3 regions of the Priestia sp. YIM B13490 genome follow, and region 1 is predicted to be linked to each of the others. Evidence: riboswitches for the same ligand, from Rfam matches in the RefSeq annotation. Region 1 holds a riboswitch; each other region holds the start of a gene.
The links. Region 1 has a riboswitch for S-adenosylmethionine ahead of ACFX4R_RS19640 (methionine ABC transporter ATP-binding protein). Riboswitches for the same ligand answer to the same signal wherever they lie in the genome.
Positions count from the first base shown of each region.

Region 2: it holds a riboswitch for S-adenosylmethionine, as region 1 does, so the genes downstream of both, ACFX4R_RS00865 (hypothetical protein) here and ACFX4R_RS19640 (methionine ABC transporter ATP-binding protein) in region 1, are expected to answer to the same signal.
Region 3: it holds a riboswitch for S-adenosylmethionine, as region 1 does, so the genes downstream of both, ACFX4R_RS11935 (Na+/H+ antiporter NhaC family protein) here and ACFX4R_RS19640 (methionine ABC transporter ATP-binding protein) in region 1, are expected to answer to the same signal.

Region 1 is NZ_JBHZOT010000006.1:299,672-304,171, forward strand. Features, by position in the region: gene ACFX4R_RS19610 (acyl-CoA dehydrogenase family protein) at 1-226, shown strand, start outside; gene ACFX4R_RS19615 (arsenate reductase family protein) at 342-698, shown strand; gene gcvH (glycine cleavage system protein GcvH) at 834-1,217, shown strand; gene ACFX4R_RS19625 (YusG family protein) at 1,297-1,542, shown strand; gene ACFX4R_RS19630 (toprim domain-containing protein) at 1,724-2,074, shown strand; gene ACFX4R_RS19635 (thioredoxin family protein) at 2,089-2,388, shown strand; SAM riboswitch class I at 2,569-2,676, shown strand; gene ACFX4R_RS19640 (methionine ABC transporter ATP-binding protein) at 2,808-3,833, shown strand; gene ACFX4R_RS19645 (methionine ABC transporter permease) at 3,826-4,494, shown strand.
Region 2 is NZ_JBHZOT010000001.1:170,070-174,569, forward strand. Features, by position in the region: gene ACFX4R_RS00850 (hypothetical protein) at 46-486, shown strand; gene ACFX4R_RS00855 (GNAT family N-acetyltransferase) at 568-1,014, shown strand; gene ACFX4R_RS00860 (hypothetical protein) at 1,027-1,323, opposite strand; SAM riboswitch class I at 1,445-1,546, shown strand; gene ACFX4R_RS00865 (hypothetical protein) at 1,610-1,954, shown strand; gene ACFX4R_RS00870 (DUF1540 domain-containing protein) at 2,055-2,213, shown strand; gene alaP (alanine permease AlaP) at 2,531-3,934, shown strand; gene ACFX4R_RS00880 (GNAT family N-acetyltransferase) at 4,175-4,500, shown strand, end outside.
Region 3 is NZ_JBHZOT010000003.1:398,455-402,954, forward strand. Features, by position in the region: gene ACFX4R_RS11925 (ABC transporter ATP-binding protein) at 24-935, shown strand; gene ACFX4R_RS11930 (ABC transporter permease) at 928-1,695, shown strand; SAM riboswitch class I at 1,797-1,903, shown strand; gene ACFX4R_RS11935 (Na+/H+ antiporter NhaC family protein) at 1,989-3,299, shown strand; gene ACFX4R_RS11940 (hypothetical protein) at 3,339-3,467, opposite strand; gene ACFX4R_RS11945 (LacI family DNA-binding transcriptional regulator) at 3,592-4,500, shown strand, end outside.

The DNA.
Region 1 (4,500 bases):
TCAAAACAGCTTGAAGGTAAAATATACGCAAGTATTTTGCCAAGAAGCATTTAATCGAATTGAAGCAGATGCAAAGGAAACGTTAATTGGCGTTGAACAAGGTGATACGCTTAGAGTCATGCTTTCGTCTCTTCGCAAGTTAACTCGCTATACACCAATTAATGTAATTAGTGTAAAGCGCGAGATTGCAAAAACGCTCCTAGAAGTAGAGAAGTTCACAGTTTAAGGGAAAAGGAGCTCGTTTTACGAGCTCCTTTTTGTTTAAGAAGCCTCTATCTAGGTAAATGATAAAGGATGTGTTAAAATACGAAAAAAGCTTAAAATAAAGGGTGGTTGACGAAATGTCATTATTTTTTTATTCATATCCAAAGTGTGGTACGTGCCGAAAAGCCAAGAAGAGGCTGGATGATAACGGAGTAGCGTATGAAGAAATCCATATTGTAGAAAACCCGCCAACAAAAGAGCAGCTGCAATCTTATTATCAGAACAGCGGCTTAGAATTAAAAAAATTCTTTAATACAAGCGGTAAAAAATATCGCGAATTAGGACTTAAAGATAAAGTAAGCAGTGCGAGTGAAGATGAACTTCTGTCGATTCTTGCGTCAGATGGCATGTTAATTAAGCGTCCGCTGCTAACAGATGGACAAAAAGTAACGCTTGGTTTCAAAGAAGAGCAGTTTGAGGACGTGTGGAAGTAAGTTTTCAAATAGAAAATTTTTACCTTTTACGTTACACTGTTAATAGGAAGTTATTTTAGGTTGTAGAAAGTGTTCTCCACGTTGAAGGCGCTTTTTATATAAACAAATTACGATACATATTTTGGAGGGATTAAGATGAGTACACCAAAAGATTTGCGTTATTCTGAAGAGCATGAATGGGTAAAAACAGAAGGAGACGTTGTCCGCGTAGGTATTACGCATTTCGCTCAAGCTGAGCTTGGCGACATCGTATTCGTTGAACTGCCAGAAGTAGGAGCAACAGTAGAAGCTGACGAGCCGTTTGGCAGCGTTGAATCAGTAAAAACAGTTTCTGAGCTTTACGCACCAATTAGCGGTGAAGTTGTAGCAGTAAACGACAACTTAAGCGATAGCCCTGAACTTGTTAATGAATCTCCATACGAAGAAGCATGGATGATTACAATCAAACCGTCTGATGCTTCTCAAGTAGATAAGCTAATGACAGCAGAGCAATACGAAGAAATGACAAACGAAGGATAATATTCCTCCATAAATTGTCTTTATGAAAAGTTTTTGACTGGACACTCTATTAGTAAACAAGCTAAAGGAGTGTCTTTTTATGTTTGAAAAACAAAAAATGGACGTTACAGATCGCGTTACAGCTAAATTTCATGACGGCGGTATGAAATTATATGTTGATAAGCAGCCAATTGGTGAAGTTAGTTACGGAACAAGCGGCAATGAATACCGCTTTGAAGAAGGTTATTCGCAAGAAAATAATAAGTTCTATCAATATACGGATGTACAAAAACAAGGTGAAACGCAAAAATATACAGACTGCGACGAAGAAGCAGGATGGTGCTAAACAGTGGCAACTGCCACTGTTTTTCTTGTCTTATGGAAACAATATGGCCTAAGCTGCTTTTTAAAACAGTTCTTTCTTGCAAATTTCTTTTAAAAAACAGGTGAACTGTGATACATTAACGAATATTGTATAGCATAAAGAAATGATGTTACTATACAACTGACGATTATGGGTGATGAAAATGGGGCTAATTGAAATTGAAAAAGTAATTATTGTCGAAGGAAAATCAGATAAAAAGCGTATCCAAGATATCATTCGAGAACCAATTGAAATTATCTGTACAAACGGTACGATTAGTTTATCAAAGCTGGATGAAATTATTGACTGTACGTTTAACAAAGAGGTATACATACTTGTTGACTCTGATGATTCAGGGAATAAGCTAAGAAAACAATTTAAACGAGAGCTTCCGGAAGCAGAGCATCTATATATTGATAAAATGTACCGAGAGGTTGCTGCCGCCCCTAGACATCACATAGCAACAGTATTACTGAGTGCCAATATCGATGTTAATGCAGAATTTTTAACATAAAAGGAATGAGCAACATGCAAGAATGGAGCGAAAAACAGCTTGAAGATCAGTTAAAAGAAGGACAAAGAACGTTTATCTTTTTCCATACACCTTTTTGCGGGACATGTCAGCTGGCAAAAAAAATGTTAACCGTAGCAGAAGCGATGCTGCCCGGTGTGACCATCGGAATGAGCAATTTAAATTATATGCCTTCAAAAGCAGAAATATTTTCAATTGAAAGTGTACCTTGTTTGATTGAAGTGAAAAATGGCGAAATGGTAAAAAAACTCTATGCGTTTCATTCCATCGAGCACGTACTTGAAGAGCTTCGATAATCAAACGTTTGTTTAAAATGAAGAAATTGAAAGAGAGTGAACCGTTGGGGCTGTTGGAATCTTGGGATATTATCCCAAGAACAAAACCTGTTGACAGCCTATCTGACACATGCTAAAATCACACTCATGAATGTTCATAAATGAATGAATATTTCCCAAAAACAAAATAATTGTTGCGAACTCTTATCAAGAGAGGTGGAGGGACTGAGCCCTGTGAAACCCGGCAACCGTCAGACTAACTGAAATGGTGCCAATTCCTGCAAAGCTATGTGCTTTGAAAGATGAGAGAAAGGATTAAATATCGAGCCTTTCTGTCATGCGCAGAGAGGCTTTTTTGATGGGGAAAATTGTTTTACGGCTTTTTCATCCTATAGGGCAACCTAACATAATTAAGTTTTTACTAAAGAAGGTGAAGAAATATGATTACATTAACAGACGTTACAAAAATTTATCAGGCCAAAAGTGGTCAAATAACAGCTGTTGATAATGTGAATCTAACCGTTAACCAAGGTGAAATTTACGGAATTATTGGTTATAGCGGAGCGGGGAAAAGTTCTTTAATTCGCTTGCTAAACGGGTTAGAAACACCAACGACAGGAACGGTCGAAGTAGCAGGTAATGATATTGGAAAAATTAAAGGCGGAAAACTCAGAAAAGCTAGACAAGAAATTAGTATGGTATTTCAGCACTTTAATATCTTGTGGTCGCGTACGGTGCGAGAAAATATTGCTTTTCCGTTAGAAATAGCAGGGATCTCAAAAGAAAAAAGAATGAAACGAGTAGACGAGCTTATCAAGTTAGTCGGGCTTGAAGGGCGTGAAAATGCTTATCCATCACAGCTTAGCGGTGGACAAAAGCAGCGTGTTGGTATTGCTCGAGCGCTAGCCAATAACCCAAAAGTATTGCTGTGTGATGAAGCAACATCAGCGCTTGATCCTCAAACGACAGATTCCATTTTAGATCTGTTAGTAGATATTAATGAGAAGCTAGGGTTAACCATTGTATTGATTACTCATGAAATGCATGTTATTCGTAAAATTTGTCATCGGGTAGCCGTTATGGAAAATGGGGCAGTGGTAGAAGAAGGACAAGTGCTAGAAGTATTCAGAAAACCTAAGCAGCCGATTACAAAACGGTTCGTTCAACAGATTTCTGAACCAGAAGAAACGTTTGAAACAATTGAACAAGTACAGGGGTTATATCCAAGCGGGCAAATTATTCAGCTTACGTTTGTTGGCGGAAAAGCAGAGCAACCGCTCATTACAACGATTTTAAAACAGTTTGATGTAACGATTAATATTTTGCAAGGAAAGATTTCTCATACACAAACAGGTTCATACGGGACGTTGTTCGTTCATTTAGACGGAGAATTAACAGAAGTTGAAAAAGTCATTGCATACATTCATGAGCAGCAGGTAGAAGTGGAGGTAATGACAAATGCTTGAGAAACTATTTCCGAACGTTATTTTAGATGATTTTATTCAAGCGACAAATGAAACACTATATATGACGGCTATTTCAGTTATAGCCACGTTTGTTCTAGGTATTTTATTGGGCTTGCTTTTATTTTTAACGTCCAAAGGACAGCTCTGGCAAAACAAACCTTTATATGCCATTGTGTCAGCAGTTGTAAATATCTTTCGTTCCATTCCATTCATTATTTTAATTGTTTTACTGATTCCATTTACCAAAGCATTGGTAGGAAGTATTTTAGGCGCTAATGCAGCGTTACCTGCTTTAATTGTGGGAGCAGCACCATTTTATGCGCGTCTTGTAGAAATTGGTCTGCGTGAAATTGATAAAGGTGTTATTGAAGCTGCTAAATCAATGGGAGCAACAACAAGCACTATTATCTTTAAAGTGCTGTTACCTGAATCGCTGCCAGCTTTAATTTCTGGTTTGACGGTAACAACGATTGCGCTAGTCGGCTATACGGCAATGGCGGGTGTGATTGGAGCTGGAGGTCTTGGGAATCTTGCATATTTAGAAGGATTCCAGCGCAGTCATAATGATGTAACGCTAGCTGCTACGATCTTAATTTTGATTATTGTATTTATTATCCAACTTATTGGAGATGCGATTACTGCAAAAATTGATAAAAGATAAAGGGAG
Region 2 (4,500 bases), on a different contig from region 1:
GAACAGGAAATGCTACTACTAAAATTTCTAAGGAGATCAAAATCTATGAAAAGACTATTTTATACAGTCAGCACTTTTTGTTTTGTTTGGCTTGCTTTTGCAGCCATTCATGTCAGCGCTCTTTCGATTGAGAAGCTTCCAATGAAGAAATCATCTGAACAATGGTCGGTTGAACTGACAAAAGCGAGCATGACGGGAGATAATCAGCTAAAGTGGAAAAATAACGTCTATCATACATATGGATTAACCGTTGAAAACATTGGAAAAGACGTAGAGCGCGTGCATGTCCAAGCTTTTCGGCACGAAGGAAAAAATAAGGCGAAATACAGCTTGTTTTCTCCTATTGAAAGGTCTAACTTAAGCAAAAGCGGTCAGCGTTTTCGCTACGCGAATTTTGCTGTTCCTGGAAAAGCGGCAAGTTTAGACATTATGATTAACTGGACGGACGAACGAGGCAATCATCAAGAACATTTTGAATTTAAATAAAAGTCTTCGCTTAGGCGAAGACTTTTTTTGCAGGAATTTATCCTCGCATGTGGAAAACGAACACGAAAGGAGAGATCCATAATGATTGCAAAAGCTACTGAAGAAGAATTACAGGAAATTCGGACGAAATCTGCTGATGCGCTGTTTGAAGGAACGATGAAGCAGTTTCATCCGTCAGCTGAACGCGTAAATGAACTAGTTGGTAGTGCCTTTGAAAAAGGCTGTTATTATTTAGTTTTAAGACAAGAAAATAAACTCGCAGGCTGGGTTCTTATCGGCCCATCTACCGACTTCTTTTCAAAAGAAGAAATTGGCTTTATCTACGAATTATATGTTGTACCCGAATACCGCGGGCAAGGTTTAGCCAAGCCGTTAATGCAAAAAGCAATTGATGAATTGTCTATCAAAGGATACCCTGAAATCAGACTCAGCGTTCATGCTGGGAATTTTGCACAGCATGTGTATCGTGAACTTGGCTTTGTAGATAAACAAATATCAATGAGCTTCCAAGTGGCAAAACGTCCGTAACGTTGATGAATGTCAGCGAGTCCATAAAACATAAGATGTTATACATGCGATGAGGTTCGGTAATGAAAGTAAAAGTAAATAAGTAGCCCAAACAGCGCCTTTATCTAGTACTTCAACGGCTCCTCCAGCTGTATTGTCTGAGGAGGGGGGGGCTTCAAGCGCGTTCATAATCAAAGCCGCTGCTGCTAAAATAATCCCTCCAATACTTCCGGTTGTTTTGACAATTGCAATATGGAAAGTAGATGAAAAGGCAATGCTGAGAAGCAGCAGCAAGCTTCCCAAAAAAGCAGATAACATATATCGTTTCATGTGCTCACCATCCTTTATGAAAGCATACCATATTTTACTTCTTTTTTCTTTTTATTGAAAAGCTATTGACGTAACCTATAAAACATATTAGAATAGTCAGAAATAATTTAAAAACGAAATATTCTTATCTAGAGAGGTGGAGGGACTGGCCCTTTGAAACCTCAGCAACCACAATTATTGAATGGTGCTAATTCCAGCATAGCCTAGCTCTGACAGATAAGAAGAGGAATCTTTTTCTATGATGAAATCCTCTTCTTAGGAAGAAACATTTCGTATAGAAAAGGTGATGACATTGAATAATACACAAACGAATTTATGCATTAATGATTATTTAGATCTATACTTATTAGCAAAAGAAATAAAAGACGAAACGTGGCAGCAGGAAATTTTAGAGGCGCTAAAAACGCATCAAAATCGTTCATTTGAAGAAAAACAATCCGCTCTAGTTCAAGAGATATGGGAAGATTTTAAACAGTTAAATGAAGATATTTCTTTTACGTATCGCTTAATTCAAGAAGAGCCAACTAACGAACAATTTCAGGCTAACTTAAGGCACTTGAGAGAACGGCGGATCACGCTGAGCCGTGAGTTATATTTAGCTAAAAAACAGTATGTTGAACACACGCAATAAAAAGATCCGCTTGAGAAACAAGCGGTTTTTTTGCGTAAAAATGTTAGAATCGTTATATTTCGGGTAGTAAATAGATAAGACAAGCAAAGGAGGGATAACAGTGGCTCAAGGTGTATTGTGTGAAGTGAATGAGTGCATGTATTGGAAATCCGGAAATAAATGCAGTGCAGAGTCCATTTACGTTGTGAGTCCTGAAAGTAGTCACCATGTTTCTGAAACGGAAGAACCTGGCTGTAAAACTTTTGAACCCGCGAGATAAATGCTAGTTTTTATAAAAAAGCATAAAATGAACGATGCGCTGACGGAGTTGAGTCGGCGTTTTTCTATTTTTAAAAAATACTATTACTTAAGTGCAATAATAAATACATAGTAAAAAAGTAGTGCCTATGTCTAATTGTGCGTTTAAACAAAATGATAAGATAATTTTTTTGTTTTTCGACAAAAGAAAAGTGAGGGAAAGGTGATAGAATACAAATATACAGCCTAGCTGTCTTTTAGCACAAATTTATATGAAAGCGCTAACAAAAAAGGCTGTGTTCATCTCGTTTTGACAGATTGGAAAAAGGGGAGACGTTTATGCAGGGGAAAACTCAGGGGAAAGAATTGAAACGCGGGTTAGAAGAAAGACATGTGACGCTGATGTCCTTAGGAGCAGCCATAGGGGTAGGACTGTTTCTTGGATCTGCATCTGCTATTAAATTAGCAGGGCCAGGAATATTATTGGCGTACGGATTTAGCGGAATGATTATGTTTTTTATTATGAGAGCACTTGGAGAAATGGCGATTCAAAAACCTGTTGCAGGTTCATTCAGCAAGTACGCACGCGACTACTTAGGGCCGCTTGCTGGTTATTTAACAGGTTGGAACTACTGGTTTTTATGGGTTGTAACATGTATGGCTGAAATTACAGCCGTTGGTATTTATATGGGGTATTGGTATCCGGATGTACCAAACTGGATTTGGGCGTTATCGGCGCTTGTCATCATGACAACGGTTAACTTCTTAGCTGTTAAGGCATATGGTGAACTGGAATTTTGGTTTGCACTTATTAAAATTTTAGCGATTGTATTAATGATTGCCGTTGGATTATTAATGATCGTGTTCGGAATCGGCAACGGCGGCGTTGCGACTGGTATCAAAAACTTGTGGGACAACGGCGGACTGTTCCCGAACGGATTCAAAGGTATTTTGCTGTCGCTGCAAATGGTCATGTTTGCGTATTTAGGAATTGAAATGATCGGCGTTACCGCGGGAGAAGTGAAAAATCCCGAAAAATCTCTAGCAAGAGCGATTGATTCTGTCTTTTGGCGTATTCTGATTTTCTACGTCGGTGCGTTATTTGTCATTATGTCGATTTATCCGTGGCAAGAGATTGGTTCACAGGGAAGCCCGTTTGTATTAACATTTGAAAAAATCGGCATTCCAGCGGCGGCTGGTATCATTAACTTTGTTGTACTAACAGCAGCTCTTTCTTCTTGTAACAGCGGTATTTTTAGTACAGGCCGTATGCTGTTTAACTTAGCAGAACACGGAGAAGCACCAAAAGGATACGGTCAGCTTACAAAGGGCGGCGTACCGGGAAAAGCTGTTTTGGCATCAGCAGGTGCGCTATTAGTCGGAGTAGCGTTAAACTACATTGTGCCTGCCAAAGTATTTACGTGGGTAACAAGTATTGCAACATTCGGTGCGATTTGGACATGGGGAATTATTTTGCTTTCTCAAATTAAATATCGCAAAACGTTAAAAACAGGTGAAGAGGCAAAGCTGAAATACAAAATGCCTTTATTTCCGTTAACATCTTATGTGTCACTTGCGTTCCTAGCGCTGGTAGTGGTTCTCATGGCATATAATCCAGATACAAGAATTGCAGTTGTCATCGGACCATTATGGTTTATCGGTCTTATTATCGCGTACTACGCAAAAGGATTTCATAAACGAAGTCAAAGTTCAGCTGCAGCTGAGCAAAAGCTAGTGAAATAACAGAAAAGACCTCTTTCTTGGAAAGAGGTCTTTTTTCATTAGTTTATGTGTGAATGATTAGTTTATTTTAAGGGATCATTGGTACGGATAAATAATGTAGAAAATATTCTATTTATTCTGTACTATTTAGTTAGAGAATTCGTTAATGATTAAACGGTAATTGAAAGTGGATGAGTATGTTAGTTTTATGCTTTTTAACGCCACACAGTGCATCGAAAAGTTGGGAGGACATATGCAGAAATGATTGAAACATTTAGTGAAAAAGACATAAAAGGTTTGCTGCTGTTATCGCAGCTGGAAAAATGGGATTATAGTGAAGCAGATTTACATACGATTTTTTCATCTGGAGACGTATTTGGTCATAGAAATGAGAACGGAGACATCGTATCAAGTGTGGCCGTAATTTCGTACAAAAATCAGTCAGCTTTTATAGGAATGGTGATTGTGAGAAAAGATTACCGAAAACAAGGGTTAGCCGGGCAGCTCATGAAGCACTGTCTGCAAGTTCTTTCCCCTGAGATGAATGCCTACTTAATTGCGACAAAAGAAGGTGAGCACTTATATCA
Region 3 (4,500 bases), on a different contig from region 1:
TAATTAAAGAAAGGATGTACATGATGACAGAAACAGTGCTACAAGTAGATCATGTCAGTAAAGTAATTGGGAAGAAAACCATTTTGCATGATGTATCCTTATCGGTTGAGCGCGGTGAGATTTTCGGATTGCTTGGTCCGAACGGCTCTGGAAAAACAACGTTAATTCGTACCGTCGTAGGACTCATCAAAGAAACAGAGGGAACAATTATCGTCAATGGATTTCCTTTAAAAGAACAGTTTACATCAGCTATGAAATCAATTGGAGCGATTATTGAAAACCCTGAGTTTTATGATTATCTGACGGGCTATCAAAATTTAAAACACTTTGCGAATATGCATGAAGGGATCACATCAGAACGCTTGGATGAAGTGATTGCTTTAGTAAAGCTTGAAAACAGCATTCATGCAAAAGTGAAGACGTATTCTCTTGGGATGAGACAGCGTTTAGGAGTAGCTCAAGCTATTTTACATAAGCCTGCATTGCTTTTACTAGACGAACCAACAAACGGTCTAGACCCAGCGGGAATGAGAGAATTTCGTACATATTTACAAACCCTCTGCAGGGAAGAAGGAATTTCGATCTTAATCGCGAGCCACTTATTAAAAGAAGTAGAAGCACTATGTGACCGCGTTGGCATTATTCAAGACGGTGAGTTAAAAGCCATTCAAGATCTATCTCCAAATCGTCAAGATCAAGGAACGTACGTAGAATTTGAAGTGTCTGATGCGCAAAAAGCAGCGGATCTTTTATCACAAGAATTTGAAGTAACGATGAGATCACATAGTATCGACGTGACGATTGTAAAAGAACAAATTCCAGCTGTGAATAAAAAATTAGTGGACAGCGATATTTTAGTCTACCGAATCACTCCTGTGTATGAGACGCTTGAAGATTCGTTTATGTCCGTTACGGAAGGAGAGCACCATGCTTAAGCTAATTCAAAATGAACATATGAAATGGTTTCATAAAAGAAGTACAAAAGTCACGTTTATTACAATCGGTATTTTAACTCTTTGTATGGCTCTTTTAATGAAGAAAGTAGCAAACAGTGCAGGAACAGAAGACAACATTTTGAACTTCCTGTCATTTAGTTCAGGTATGCTGATTCTCGTTCAATTTTTCGCGCTTGCTGTTGGAGGGTCAATGGTTGCAAAAGAGTTTGAAGCAGGTACCATTAAGCTTCTTTTAATTCGCCCTGCTAGACGTTCAACGATTTTAGCATCCAAGTACATAACCCTCATTTTAATTAGCTTGTATTATTTACTGAGCTATTTGCTTTTTTCGTTTGTATGGGGAGCATTGTTCTTTGGCTTTACCAGTCTAGAAGGAGATGCGCAGCTGCTTAAAAACATTACGCTTACGTATGACAGCGCGTATATGGAAACGTTTATGATGATGACATTTGCATTCATGCTGTCGTCTTTATTTAGAAACAGCGCGCTTGCTTCCAGTCTGGCTATTGTCGTAAGTATCGGGGCGAAAGCAGTAACAGGACTAGTATCACAGTTTGGTTTATGGTGGGGAAAATTTTTACTGTTCGCCAACACAAACTTTGTGCAGTATATGGACGGAATGAAGACGATATTTGACGGCATGACGATTCCATTTTCCATTTTCATCTTAGTTGCTCATTTTGTCTTCTTTATGGGCGTGGCATGGGCAGCGTTTTTAAAACGAGACGTAGCTAATTGATGTGAGAATTTTCGCACTATATATTTTTCTAAAATAGCATTTGACAATTAAATAAAAAGAGATTACAGTAGTGAAAGACTATTTTTAAAACAACTATAAACTTCTTATCAAGAGAGACGGAGGGACTGGCCCTATGATGTCTCGGCAACTGGCTGTACGCAGTGCGGTGCCAAATCCAGCAGACGATGTTTCGTTTGGAAGATGAGAAGGGTAATCTTATGATACAAATAAGAGACCTCTTCTTATCAATAAGAAGAGGTCTTTTTTTATTACGTAAACAAGAGGTGTTAAGAATGGAACAACAAAAAGGAAACGGCTGGGCGCTGTTACCGCTGGGCGTCTTTTTAGTCCTGTTTGTCGGATCAGGAATTATAACGGGAGATTTTTATAAGCTGCCTGTATTAGTAGCCATTATCATTGCAGCCATCGTGGCGCTGGCTATGAATCGCAAAGATTCACTTAATGTAAAAGTGGAGCGTTTTGCTAAAGGAGCAGGGCATCCTGATATCATTATTATGGTGCTTATTTTTATTTTAGCAGGTGCTTTTTCTCAAGTTGCTAAAGGCATGGGAGCTGTTGATTCAACGGTAAACTTAGCGCTTTCTGTGCTTCCGCAAAGCTTAGTGGTAGTCGGAATCTTTGTTATTGGCGCATTCATTTCCATTTCGATGGGAACATCAATGGGAACAATCGCTGCGCTAGGGCCTATTGCTGTAGGAATCAGTGAGCAAGCGCATGTATCCATTACATTGGCCATTGCTGCCGTTATTGGTGGTGCAATGTTTGGAGATAATTTATCGATAATTTCTGATACAACCATTGCAGCAGTTCGTACGCAAAAAACAAATATGTCAGATAAATTAAAAGTAAACTTTTTTATTGTCCTTCCTGCAGCGATTGTTACGGTAATTTTATTGCTTGTAATGACGCTAGGCAATACATCATCAGTAGAAATTAAAGATTTTAGCTGGTTTAAAATCTTGCCTTATGTCGGCGTACTCGTTGCTGCCATATTTGGTGCAAACGTATTAAGCATTTTAACCGGAGGAATTGTGCTAGCCGGCGTGATTGGATTAGCTGACGGAAGCTACACGCTTTCTTCTCTTGCTAAAACTGTGACAGAAGGTATTGGCGGAATGTCAGAGTTAATTATTTTATCTCTGCTAATCGGCGGAATGGTTGAGCTTATTCGCTATAATGGCGGTATTCAGTTCTTATTGAATTTATTAACACGACGCATTCAAACAAAAAAAGGCGGAGAATTCAGCATCGCTGGACTGGTAAGTTTAACAAATTTAGCAACGGCTAATAACACGATTTCAATTATTACGGCAGGTCCGTTAGCAAAAGAAATCTCTGATAAGTATTCAATTGATAATCGTAAATCAGCCAGTCTGCTTGACTTGTTTTCATGCAGCGTTCAAGGGCTTATCCCTTACGGCGCACAAATGCTTCTCGCAGCAGGATTTGCTAAAGTTTCACCGATTGAGATTATTCCATTTACATTCTACCCAATGTTAACAGCGGTTTGCGGGATCATTGCAATTGTAATTGGATTTCCTCGTTTAAATAAAAAGTCAAAGTCATCTAAAGAAGCTGCGTAATATCAAACCCTTAAAAAGAATGTTCTTTTTAAGGGTTTTTTACTGTTTAAAAAAATCAGTCGGCTTTTCATCATCTAACTCCTTCCAAAGCGTCTCGTTCTGTTTAAGTGCATAAGCCGCTCCTCCAATTTCAATTCCGCATAATAAAATGAATAATAAAATACCCATGAAATGACCTCCTTACGTAAATGAGTAAAAACACGATGGTAACGGGTTTAGCTTCTTGCTGTTTCACTTTATAATGAGAATAAAGTATGAAACGCGTTTCAGCGCAAGAGAAAAAGGTGAAAACATGACAAATATCCGAGATATCGCAAAAAAAGCTGGTGTATCTGTTTCGACTGTATCCCGGGTGCTAAATCATCATCCGTATGTAAAAGAAGAAAAACGCCGGCTGGTAGAGCAGGTTATTCACGAACTTAATTATGAACAAAACATTAATGCCGTTCACTTATCAAAAGGGAAAACAAATATGATTGCCGTCGTCTTGCCTTTTATTAATCATCCGTATTTTAGTCTGCTTTTAGAAGGAGTGGCATCTCAGGCGTTAGAAAAGCAGTATCAGCTTGTTATTTGTCAGACGAACTATGATGTAAAAAAAGAAGAAGAAGCGCTTCATATGCTAAAAACAAAGCAAGTTGATGGAGTGATTATTTGTTCTAGAGCAAGCAGCTGGAGCACGATTGAATATTATCAGCAGTACGGGCCGATAGCCGTGTGCGAAAACGTACAGAATCGTTCTATTCGCTCCGTTTACGTTGATCATTATGCAGCTTTTAAGCAGGCGCTTATGTATTTAAAAGAAAAAGGATATACGGATATTGGCTACTGTATTGGAAGGATGACGGGTACGAATAGTCAACAGCGGCAACAAGCATACAAAGAATATGTAGAAAGAATAAATCAGCCTTATCATCCGGAATGGGTTTTTCAAGGCTGTTTGAACGTGACAGATGGTGAAAAAGTGGTGGAAAAACTAGTGCAGATGAAAAATCGGCCTCAGGCGCTTTTAGTAACAAACGATCAAGTAGCTATCGGAATAAAAGCTCAGTGCGAACAAGCGGGTATTTCAGTTCCTGGTGAATTAGCTATCATTGGTTTTGATAATCATCCGCTTTCTTCTTATTTACAAATAACAACGATCGAACTTCCTCTTAAGGAAATGGGAGAAACGCTTTTTACATTAGTGGGAAGCAAGGTT